2 regions of the Methylophilus flavus genome follow, and region 1 is predicted to be linked to the other one. Evidence: predicted binding sites of a transcription regulator. Region 1 holds the regulator's gene; the other holds the start of a gene.
The links. The regulator sigma-54, encoded in region 1, starts transcription at its own class of promoters, with help from an activator protein. The targets are predictions, from matches to a motif close to TGGCACNNTTCCTGCT.
Positions count from the first base shown of each region.

Region 2: the regulator sigma-54 is predicted to act here: its motif matches at 4,085-4,100, upstream of ACFQ2T_RS08480 (transglutaminase family protein).

Region 1 is NZ_JBHTLN010000002.1:73,218-79,271, reverse strand. It holds gene ACFQ2T_RS10345 (cation:proton antiporter) at 1-58, opposite strand, end outside; gene ACFQ2T_RS10340 (KpsF/GutQ family sugar-phosphate isomerase) at 278-1,279, shown strand; gene lptC (LPS export ABC transporter periplasmic protein LptC) at 1,300-1,974, shown strand; gene lptA (lipopolysaccharide transport periplasmic protein LptA) at 1,990-2,655, shown strand; gene lptB (LPS export ABC transporter ATP-binding protein) at 2,667-3,413, shown strand; gene ACFQ2T_RS10320 (RNA polymerase factor sigma-54) at 3,420-4,973, shown strand; gene tyrS (tyrosine--tRNA ligase) at 5,041-6,054, opposite strand, start outside.
Region 2 is NZ_JBHTLN010000001.1:1,720,285-1,726,338, reverse strand. It holds gene ACFQ2T_RS08495 (valine--tRNA ligase) at 1-2,432, opposite strand, end outside; gene ACFQ2T_RS08490 (NfeD family protein) at 2,611-3,051, shown strand; gene ACFQ2T_RS08485 (SPFH domain-containing protein) at 3,132-3,971, shown strand; gene ACFQ2T_RS08480 (transglutaminase family protein) at 4,140-6,054, shown strand, end outside.

The DNA of each region.
Region 1 (6,054 bases):
CGACGGCGAATACCGAACTGGTGAGCAATAAAAGTAAATGGATTAGGGAGTCAAACATGCAAAAGTTCTAAAGCAATTAAATCAAACCACGTGACGCTTTCGTTAGTGAGTGCGCGTCTCGTGGTCAATGTTCTATGATGAAACAGGATTGTGTCAGCCTGATTATGCTGCCACAAATCTTTGTTTAATGCAAAAAATGTGCCTGATATTAAAAAATCAGTAAAAAAGGCTTGTTTTACTTTCTCGCCGGGCTGGTCACTTGCTATACTTACTGCCCATGAGTATAGCAAAATCAGGTGTCAAACTTGCTGAAAGTTCTGACATCTTGGAAAAAGCGCGTCATGTGTTATTGCACGAGGCAGATGAGATCCGCCAGCTGGCAGGACGCCTGGGCGCTGCGTTCGAAGCAGCAGTGCACATGATTCTTGATTGCCGCGGCCGCGTGGTGGTGACCGGCATGGGGAAATCCGGCCATATCGGCGGAAAAATTGCGGCCACTTTTGCCAGCACAGGCACACCGGCTTTTTTTATGCATGCGGCTGAAGCCAGCCATGGTGACCTGGGCATGATTACGGCTGAAGATGTGGTCATTGCGCTTTCCAACTCGGGTGAAAGCGATGAAATCATCAATATTCTGCCTGCGATCCGCCGTTTGGGTGCACGCGTACTAAGTATTACCGGCACAGAAGACTCGACCTTATCGCGAGAATCTGAAGTGCATTTGAGTGCCGCCGTTAGTCACGAAGCCTGTCCGCTAGGCCTGGCACCAACCGCAAGCACTACTGCTGCCCTGGCATTGGGTGATGCACTGGCTTTATGTGTGCTGGAGCTGCGTGAATTTACCGCTGAGGACTTTGCCCGCTCACACCCCGGGGGTAGCCTGGGGCGCCGTTTACTGGTGAAAATCAAAGACGTGATGCGCACCGGTGACGCGATTCCCAGTGTGAAAGAAAACGCAACGGTGCAGCAGGCTATCCAGGAAATCACCAGCAAAGGCATGGGGTTCACCGCGATTGTGGATGCAGGACAACATCCGGTGGGCGTGTTTACCGATGGCGATGTACGCCGTCTGTTTGTACAAGGATTCACCGATCATCAGGCGCCAATTAGTGGCGTCATGAGCCATCAACCTAAATTGCTGGGTTTACAGCAAATGGCGGTTGAAGCAGTCAGCCTGATGGAGCAACATAAAATCAACGGTTTTCTGGCGGTGAATGAACAGCAGCAATTGGCAGGCGCATTTAATATGCACGACTTGCTGAAAGCGAAAGTGGTTTAGGCTGATCGGGATCAATATCAATGCTTAAATATCCGATTCTGCTACCGATAGGCCTGATGGTATTTTTGGCCCTGCTGACCTTCTGGATCAACCAGACGGTGCAGGAAGAAGCCTCGCGCATGACCAGTGTCAATCGTCATGCGCCGGATTACATGCTTTATAATTTTGTCAGCACGCGCACAGACGCCGGTGGCCATATTAAATATGTGCTGGCGGCCTCGCAAATGCGTCATTACCCTGACAGCGACTATACCGAACTGGACCGGCCGCGCTTTACCCAGTTTGGCGAGAATATGCCTTATACCCAGATTTATGGTCAGAAAGGCAAAATATCCGGCAATGGTAAACTGGTGGAGTTTGTGAAGCAGGTCAAAGTGGTTCGTCAGGCCACCGCTGAAAAAGGTGAAATGCAACTGAAGACGGAACAATTATTTGTTGAACCGGATACGGATATTGCTTATACGGATTTACCGGTGACTATACATCAGCAACCGGGTAGTGTGGTTACAGGCACCGGCATGCGCTTTGATAAAAAATCTGACACCATGCAATTATTTAACCGGGTGCATGTACATTATGAACGCGCACCGGTAGCAGTGAATGCCGCACCTGCAGCCAAGCCTGCGAAAACAAAAAGCACGGCCACCACCAAAAGGGCCACGCCTAAAATCAAGGCAATAATCAAGGATCGATGATTCTGGAGAGATGAGTTGAAAACGTACAAGCAATTATTTTATGTGACCTGCCTGCTACTTGGCACGCTGTTGCATTGGTCAAATACAGTCAAGGCCGAAGAGTCTGATCGTGAGCAACCGATTGAGCTGGAAGCCGACACCGTCAGCGTCAACGATGCAAAAAAAATTAGTACCTACACAGGTAACGTCATCCTCAACCAGGGCACCCTGCAGATCAAGGCGGACAAAATGATCGTCCGCGAAGATCAGGACGGCTTTCAGCATAGCACCTGTATCGGCAGCCCGAGCAGGCCGACCACCTTCAAGCAGAAGCGCACCGGTAAAAACGAATGGATGCAAGGCAGCGGCCAGCGCATTGAATACAATGGCCGTATGGATAAAGTGCAACTGTATACCGATGCCTGGGTCAAACGTGGCGAAGACATTGTCACCGGTGATTACATCAGCTACGACGCCAATGCGGAATATGCGGAAGTGATCGGTGGCACCAAAGCCAATCCTAATGGCACTGCCAACAGCCGGGTCAAGGCGATTATTCAGCCCAAGAACAAAACTACCCCTCCTGTGATTGATAACAAGGCCAATGCACAGCAAGGGCTGCGCATGAACCGTTCATTACAGCTCAGGACAGAACCGGCAGCGAGCGGCACCGCAAACGAAATCAAGAAAGATCCACAGTAAAGACTGGCAATATGCAAACAACTGCTTCACCAGACAATAGCCATTTAAGCGTCAGCCATTTAAAAAAAGCTTACCAGGGTCGCACAGTCGTCAGGAACACGACGCTGGAGCTGCATAGCGGCGAAGTGATCGGTTTACTGGGCCCGAACGGTGCAGGCAAAACCACCAGCTTTTACATGATTGTCGGCCTGGTCGCCCTTGATGACGGGCACATCACCCTGAACGGCACCGATGTCAGCCACGCCCCCATGCATGAACGCGCGCGCATGGGCCTGGCCTACCTGCCGCAGGAAGCCTCCATTTTCCGCAAGATGACAGTGACAGATAACATCCTGTCTATCCTGGAAACCCGCCCTTACACGTCAGAAGAACGTGAAGCCAAACTCGAATCATTGCTGGATCAATTGCATATACAGCACATCCGCAACAGCCAGGCGGTCAGCTTGTCCGGTGGTGAACGCCGCCGTGTGGAGATCGCCCGTTGCCTGGCGACTGACCCGAAGTTTATTTTGCTGGATGAGCCGTTTGCCGGTATCGACCCGATTGCAGTGATCGAGATCCAGAAAATCATCCGTTATTTGAGCAGCCAGAATATCGGCATCCTGATTACAGACCACAACGTTCGCGAAACGCTGGATATCTGTGACCGCGCCTACATCGTGAATGAAGGCGCAGTATTTGCCGCCGGCACGCCCGATGAAATCATCCAGAATGAAGGTGTGCGTGAAGTATATCTGGGCAAAAACTTTAGGCTGTAATCCCTTATGAAGCAAAACCTGCAATTACGCATGTCGCAAAACCTGGCACTGACGCCGCAGTTGCAGCAGTCTATCCGCCTGTTGCAGCTGTCGACGCTGGAATTGAGCCAGGAGCTGGAAGCTATCTTGCAGGAAAACCCCTTGCTCGAGATGGCCGATAATAATGAAGAAGGCGAGTTTGAAGACAATACGCCCGACGCCCCGTTAGCGGCGCAGGCTGAAGTCGAAGACGCCAGCTCCTTTGACGTCGCCATGCAGCAGCAAGATATCCCCTCACCGGCCGACACACTGCGTGAAGAATTGCGCGATGACCTCAGCGGCAATGAAGGTGAATTGCCCAACCTGAATGAAGAATTTACCCCGCCGGAATTTGAAGACGATTACGGCGAGTTTGGCAGCACCAGTAACTGGGATGAAGCAGGCCGTAACAACAATGATGATGAAGACGGTGACTTCTCCCGCCAGGATGCCACCAATATCAGCCTGCGTGACCACCTGATAGACCAGATTCAGCTGGCACATTTGTCACATCGCGATATGAGCCTGGTCAAACTGCTGCTCGACAGCATCAATGACGATGGCTACCTCGAACAGGATCTGCAGGAAGTCGTTGAGAACCTGCCGGAGGAACTGGAAGTGGATTTGCTGGAACTGGAAACGGCACTCAAGTTGATCCAGAATCTGGACCCGATAGGCATAGGTGCACGCGATTTGCGTGAATGCCTGTTGCTGCAACTGAATGCCCTGCCAGCAAGCACACCCTACCTGAAAGTCGCTATCGCCCTGGTCAAGGACCATCTGGCGCTGCTTGCCAATAAAGACTTTATTAAGCTACGCAAGCAACTTGGCTGCGATGAAGCCTCACTCAAAGGCGCGCAGCAATTGATACGCCAGCAAAATCCAAGGCCAGGCAGCGAATTTTCGAACTTTAGCCATGATCATTTTATCCAGCATGATGTGGTGGTGAAAAAGATCAAAGGTATCTGGGTAGCCACCCTGAATGATGGCGTGATCCCGAAATTGCGCATCAACCAGATGTACGCCGACATCCTCAAACGTAACAGAGATAGCTCAGGCCAGTACCTGCAAAGCCAGATGCAGGAAGCGAAATGGATGATCAAGAATATCCAGCAGCGCTTCTCGACGATTTTGCGCGTCTCGCAGGCGATTGTGGACCGTCAGCGTAACTTCTTTGAGCACGGCGACATTGCCATGCGCCCACTGGTATTACGCGAAATCGCAGAAGAGCTGGACCTACACGAAAGTACCGTTTCACGCGTCACTACCCATAAGTACATGCTCACTGCCAGGGGCGTGTATGAACTGAAATACTTCTTTGGCAGTTCGGTTGCCACAGATGCAGGCGGTTCATGCTCGGCCACGGCTATTCGCGCGCTGATCAAGCAGATGGTGGCAGAAGAGAATGAGAAAAAACCGCTGTCCGATAACCAGATTACCGACACGCTGGCGCAACAAGGCATAGTAGTTGCACGCAGGACGATTGCCAAATACCGTGAATCACTGAGTATCCCGCCTGCGAATTTGCGTAAATCGCTTTGATTTTTTAAGCATCGCCAGAATCAAAAAGGCCGCTATTCAGCGGCCTTTATTTTTAAAATAACAGCGTTTACCGAATCGTTATCCTGGCAAATTTCCGCTTACCCACCTGGGCAACCACTACGCTTTTTGCTAATTGCAGATTTTTGTCTTCCACCTTGACGCTATCCAGTTTCACCCCACCCTGCAGAATCGCACGCATCGCTTCACTGGTGCTTTCCACTAAACCAGCCTGCTTCAATAACTGGCTGATGCCTATGCTGTCACCTTCAATCGTCAATGCAATTTCAGGCACGTCATCAGGAATGCCGCCTTTGGCGCGCGTCTGGAAATCCTGTAATGCTTTTTCAGCAGCGGCCTGGCCATGGAAACGGGCAACGATTTCCTGCGCAAAACCTACCTTGATATTGCGCGGGTTTTCGCCTCCTTCAACACTGGCTTTCCATGCAGCAATGGTTTCCAGCGAAGCAAAAGACAGCAAATTGATATAACGCCACATCAGTTCATCAGAGATAGACATGATCTTGGCAAAAATACTCTCGGGCGCCTCGCTGATACCAATATAGTTGCCTAATGATTTGGACATTTTATTGACGCCATCCAGACCTTCCAGCAATGGCATCATCAACACACATTGTTGCGACTGGCCAGCCTGTTTTTGCAGCTCACGCCCCATCAGCAGGTTAAACTTCTGGTCGGTGCCGCCCAGCTCCATATCTGACTGCAATGCCACCGAATCATAGCCCTGCAACAGCGGGTACAGGAATTCGTGAATCGCAATCGGCTGGTTACCCTTGAAACGTTTGGAAAAATCATCGCGCTCCAGCATGCGCGCAACGGTATGGCTGGCAGCCAGTTTAATCATACCTGCCGCACCAAGCTCGCTTAACCATTTGGAGTTAAACACGATTTCAGTTTTGGCCGGGTCCAGTATTTTAAATACTTGCTCGGCATAGGTATCGGCGTTGATTTTGACCTGCTCGACGGTCAGCGGCGGGCGGGTGGTGCTCTTGCCCGTAGGGTCGCCTATCATGCCGGTGAAGTCACCGATCAGGAATAAAATCTGGTGCCCCAGATCCTGCAA
Region 2 (6,054 bases), on a different contig from region 1:
TTTTCCAAATCAGCTTTCGGGTAAGCCTGTAGCATAATGCTTTCGGTGCCGCGCGACTTGTCTTTGAGCTCGGTCATCGGTGCCACGGTCTGCCAGATTTCCTCGGTCACAAACGGGATGATCGGGTGGGCCAGGCGCAGGATGGTTTCCAGCACGCGCAACAAGGTACGACGGGTCGCACGTTGCTCGGCTTCGCTGCCGCCCTGGATCTGTACCTTGGCGATTTCCAGGTACCAGTCGCAATACTGGTCCCAGACAAACTCGTAAATCGCCTTTGCCGCAAGGTCAAAGCGGTAATCATTAAACGCACGTTCCACTTCAGCTTCCGTGCGTTGTAACAGGCTGACGATCCAGCGGTCGGCCTGGCTGAATTTACGGCCACCATCGTCACAGCTTTCCGCGCCAAAGCCGTTATCCTGGCCTTCAGTGTTCATCAGCACAAAGCGGGTGGCATTCCACAGTTTGTTGCAGAAGTTGCGGTAACCTTCGCAGCGTTGTAGGTCGAATTTGATGTCACGTCCCGGTGAAGCCAGGCTGGCAAAGGTAAAGCGGAGTGCATCGGTGCCATAGGCGGCAATGCCCTCAGGAAACTCCTTGCGCGTACGCTTCTCGATTTTTTCTGCATCTTTCGGGTTCATCAAGCCGGTCGTGCGCTTTTTCACCAGCGAATCCAGGTCTATGCCATCGATCAGGTCTATCGGGTCCAGCACATTGCCCTTGGACTTGGACATCTTCTGGCCTTCCGCATCGCGGATGAGGCCGTGCACGTACACGTGCTTGAACGGAATTTTGCCGGTGATGTGCTTGGTCATCATCACCATGCGCGCCACCCAGAAGAAAATAATATCAAAACCGGTCACCAGCACGGAGGAGGGCAGGAACTGCTGTAAAGCCTGATTCTGTGCGTCAACCGCTTCGTCTCCGGTCCAGTCCAGGGTCGAGAACGGCCACAGCGCAGACGAATACCAGGTATCCAGTACATCATTGTCACGCGTCAAAGCACCGCTGTAACCATCTTTGGCCGCCATGGCTTTGGCTTCCGCTTCATCATGCGCGACATACACTTTTCCATCATCGCTGTACCAGGCGGGGATCTGGTGGCCCCACCACAGCTGGCGTGAAATACACCAATCCTGGATATTGTTCAGCCACTGGTTATAGGTATTCACCCAGTTTTCCGGGTAGAACTTGATCTCGCCATTGGCGACCACTTCCAGCGCTTTTTCCGTGATGCTCTTGCCATCCTCACCCGGCTTGCTCATTGCCACAAACCACTGGTCGGTAAGCATAGGCTCAATCACCACATTGGTACGGTCACCACGCGGTACTTTCAATTTGTGTTTTTCAACTTTCACCAGGAAGCCGCCAGCCTCCAGGTCGGCAACCACTTGCTTACGCGCAGCAAAGCGCTCCAAGCCTGCCAGGTTGGCGGGTAAAGTAATCGCTGTTTTGGCACTGCCATCGGCGGCATACACTTCAGCTTGTTCCGGCACGAAACCTTGCAGGTTCAGGATGATAATCTTGTCCAGGCCCTGGCGTTGGCCAACCATATTGTCATTGAAGTCATGTGCAGGTGTCACTTTCACTACGCCAGTACCGAACTCTTTATCTACATAGTCATCGGCAATCACCGGGATTTCACGGTCACACAGCGGCAATGTCACTGTTTTGCCAATCAGGTGCGCATAACGCTCATCTTCCGGGTTCACCATCACAGCCACATCTCCCAGCATCGTTTCCGGACGCGTGGTTGCGACAGTCAGCTGGCCTGAGCCATCTGCCAGCGGATAGTTGATATGCCACATGGAGCCGTCTTCTTCTTCCTGTACCACTTCCAGGTCAGACACGGCAGTGCCCAGTTTCACGTCCCAGTTCACCAGGCGTTTGCCACGGTAAATCAGGCCCTCATTGAACAGGCGGACAAAGGTTTCAGTCACGACTTTATTAAGGCCGGCATCCATGGTGAAGCGCTCGCGGCTCCAGTCAGGTGAAGTCCCCAGGCGGCGCATTTGCTGGGTGATGGTGCCGCCGGAATATTCTTTCCACTCCCAGACTTTTTCCAGGAATTTCTCGCGCCCCAGGTCATGGCGGCTGACGCCTTGCGCATCCAGCTGGCGCTCCACCACTATCTGCGTAGCGATACCGGCGTGATCTGTACCTGGCTGCCACAAGGTATTGTCGCCGCGCATGCGGTGATAGCGGGTCAGCGCATCCATGATGGTCTGGTTAAAACCATGGCCCATGTGCAGGGTGCCGGTGACGTTAGGGGGTGGCAGCAATATGCAGAAATTGTCTTTGACTTCGGGGTTCATGCCTGCGGCATAAAAGCCTTTGCTTTCCCAGAAGGCATACCACTGGCTTTCTATGGTTTTCGGGTCAAACGATTTAGCGAGTTCGCGTGCGGGGGTGGAATTTTGTGTAGGGGTAGTCATGCGCCTGATTTTACCATAGGCCGGTCTGTGCTTTGATAGCGGCGCTAGCCTTTGCCGCAGATTCTGCAGGTGAATCTTTATCAATACATTCAGCGGGCGTCATATCTGCAATCAGCAGAGAATGCTACTATGTAAAATTAATTCTTCAACATTGGTGGATTCAGTGGGAGTGTTTGGCATGGATGTCATGTGGGTTTGGTTTGGTCTGGGCCTGATTTTACTGTGTCTGGAAATGCTATCCGGGACTTTGTATCTGCTTTGGCCAGGGATGGCGGCATTGGTGATGGGATTGCTTTCCTGGTCGTTGCCAGTATTCAGTACGGCATGGCAAATAGTGGTATATGCCATTTTTTCCGTATTAGCAGTGCTTATCTGGCGCAAACGTGAAAAAAGTAATCCAACACCGCGTGTAGGGCAGGCGCAAGGTGAGGAAATTGGTCGCCAGGGCGTGATCATTGCTACAGTGAGTCCGGCGCAACCAGGCAAAATCCGTTTCAGCCAAGGTGTGATGGGGAGCAAGGAATGGACAGCAGTTGCGGATGTGGAGATCGCTATTGATCAACCTGCCAGCATCATCGCGGTCGAAGGCAACAGCTTACGCGTTGCACCGCTGGCCTAACACTTCTACGCTAATTAATCGGTCATTCATCGGGATGCGCAATTGAGCAGCCCATCAGTATATTAAACAGAGGAGTTCACATGGAAATCAGCATTATCTTATTGATACTGGCAATTATCGCCATTGTTAAAGGCGTGCGCATCGTCCCGCAGGGCGAAGAGTGGGTGGTTGAGCGCCTGGGTAAGTTTGCCGGGATTATCAGCCCGGGATTGCATGTGATCAACCCGATTTTAAGCAGGGTCAGTTACAAGGTCACCACCAAAGACATCATTCTGGATATCCCTCAGCAGGAAGTGATTACCCGGGATAATGCGGTCATCCTTGCCAATGCGGTAGCATTTATGAAGGTGTCCAATATCGAACGCGCTGTCTATGGCATTGAAAACTTCAGGGAAGCCATGCGCAATATGGTGCAGACAAATCTGCGCTCCATTATCGGTGGCATGGATTTGAATCATGCGCTGACTTCGCGGGACCGCATTAAAGCTGAATTGAAACAAGCCATTGCTGACGAAGCACTGGATTGGGGCCTGACCGTGAAGAGTGTGGAAATTCAGGATATCAAGCCATCATCAAATATGCAGGATGCCATGGAGCGTCAGGCTGCGGCAGAGCGTGAGCGTGTGGCGGTGGTGACTGAAGCGGAAGGTGCCAAGCAATCACTGATTTTAAATGCTGAAGCACGTCTGGAAGGTGCACGTAAAGATGCCGAGGCGCAACTGGTTGCCGCTAACGCCTCTGCCGAGGCGATCAAACTCATTGCGCAGGCCGTGAAAGAAAACGACACCTCAGCGACTTTCTTGCTTGGCGACCGGTATATTCAATCGCTGCAAAAACTCGCTGAATCGCATAATAGCAAGCTGGTACTGATACCCGGTGATGTGGTCGGTGCCGTTAAAAATCTGATAGGCGGAAAGTAAGCCTGGCATGTGCTGATCGGTCATGATTTGAGATGGCCAATCAGTCACTGCAAATCGTTTTCCTGGGTTTATTATCTTGTGATACAGCTACACATGCGTTAAACCTGAGCAGCTGGCATATTTCCTGCATCCTACTGCTTAAAACAATCATTCCCAAAAGGGGTCGCAGTGGCAATTCGCGTGGCACTACATCACCGCACCAGTTATACCTTTGACCGCCTGGTCAATCTTTCTCCTCACGAAGTCCGCCTGAAGCCTGCCGCACATGCGCGGACGCCGGTGCTGGCTTACTCGCTGACAGTCACGCCCGAGAAGCACTTTATCAACTGGCAGCAAGATCCATACGGCAACTATATTGCACGCTGCGTGTTCCCTGAAATGGTGCGCGAACTCGATTTTACGGTCGATTTGGTGGCGGATATGACCGTGATCAACCCGTTTGATTTTTTTGTTGAAAAATATGCCGAGCAATATCCATTTAATTACACCGAACAGCAGGCGTTTGAACTGACCGCCTATTTGCAGCCTGATAATGTTGGGTTTCTGCTGCAAAACTTGATCAATAAAATTCGCAGCCAGGTCATTAAACCCGGTATGGGCATCGTCGATTTCCTGATGGGCGTGAACCAGTGCCTGCAAACCGATATCGGTTATACGGTACGTCTGGAGCCAGGCATTCAAACGCCGGAAGAAACCCTGCAGAAACTGACAGGCTCTTGCCGTGATACTGCCTGGTTACTGGTGCAGATCATGCGTCACCTTGGGCTGGCAGCACGGTTTGTGTCTGGCTACCTGATCCAGCTCAAAGCTGATGTCGAAGCCTTGGACGGCCCTAGCGGTACCGACCAGGACTTTACCGATCTGCATGCCTGGACAGAGGTATTCATTCCCGGTGCCGGATGGGTGGGGCTGGACCCGACATCAGGGCTGATGGCGGGAGAAGGCCATATTCCCCTGGCGTGTACTGCACTGCCTTCATCCGCCGCGCCGGTGGTGGGGTTTACCGATGTGGCTGAAGTCACCTTCAGGCATGAAATGACAGTGACGCGTATTCACGAAGACCCGCGCGTGACCAAGCCTTACAGCGAGCAGGACTGGCAGGCCATCGTCAAGCTGGGTGATCAGGTCGACGAACAATTGCTGGCGATGGATGTGCGTTTGACCCACGGCGGCGAACCTACCTTTGTGTCTATTGATGATATGGATGGTGCGCAGTGGAATACACTGGCACTGGGTGACCAAAAGCGTGAGTTGGCTGGCAAGCTTGCCTTACGCCTGAAATCACAGGTAGCCGCTAACGGGTTTTTTCATTACGGGCAGGGTAAGTGGTATCCAGGTGAGGCCTTGCCGCGGTGGGCAATTAATATCTACTGGCGTCCGGATGGCAAACCGGTCTGGCACGATGCCAGCCTGTTTTCCGCTGAAGGCGCTGATGATGGCTACACGCTGGTGCAAGCGCAGGCATTTACCAATCACCTGGCTGATATGCTGGGTTTTCCGCAGGCATGTGTGATTCCTGCCTATGAAGATGCGCTGGCGCTCACCCTGCAAGAACAGCAGATACCGGACAATGTAGATCCGCTGCAAGTGGATTTGACAGACAGTGCTGAACGCAAGCGTCTCGCCCGCTTATTGAATCAGGGCCTGGGCTCCGTCGTTGGCTTTATCATGCCGCTTAAACCGGACGAAAAACGCAAGGCCGGCGAGTGGCTGACCAGTAAGTGGCCGTTGCGCCGCGAACACTTATATCTGTTGGGTGGCGATTCGCCTATGGGTTTGCGCCTGCCATTGGCATCCCTGCCCTGGCAACTGCCTGCTGATATTGAACCTGACTTCCCGCTTGACCCCTTTGAGCAAACTGCTGCACTTGGCGAAGCCAAGGCCCCTATCGTTCGCCTCAAGCATAAGACAGTCCAGCCCTCGGCACGTGAGGTGATCCATACTGCGTTGTGCGTGCAAGTGCGCAAGGGCAGGCTATATGTGTTTATGCCGCCGGTCACACGTCTCGAAGACTACCTGGATTTACTCAATGCCATTGAGCAGACCGCCAGTGATTTAAAACTCAAATTGTGGCTGGAAGGCT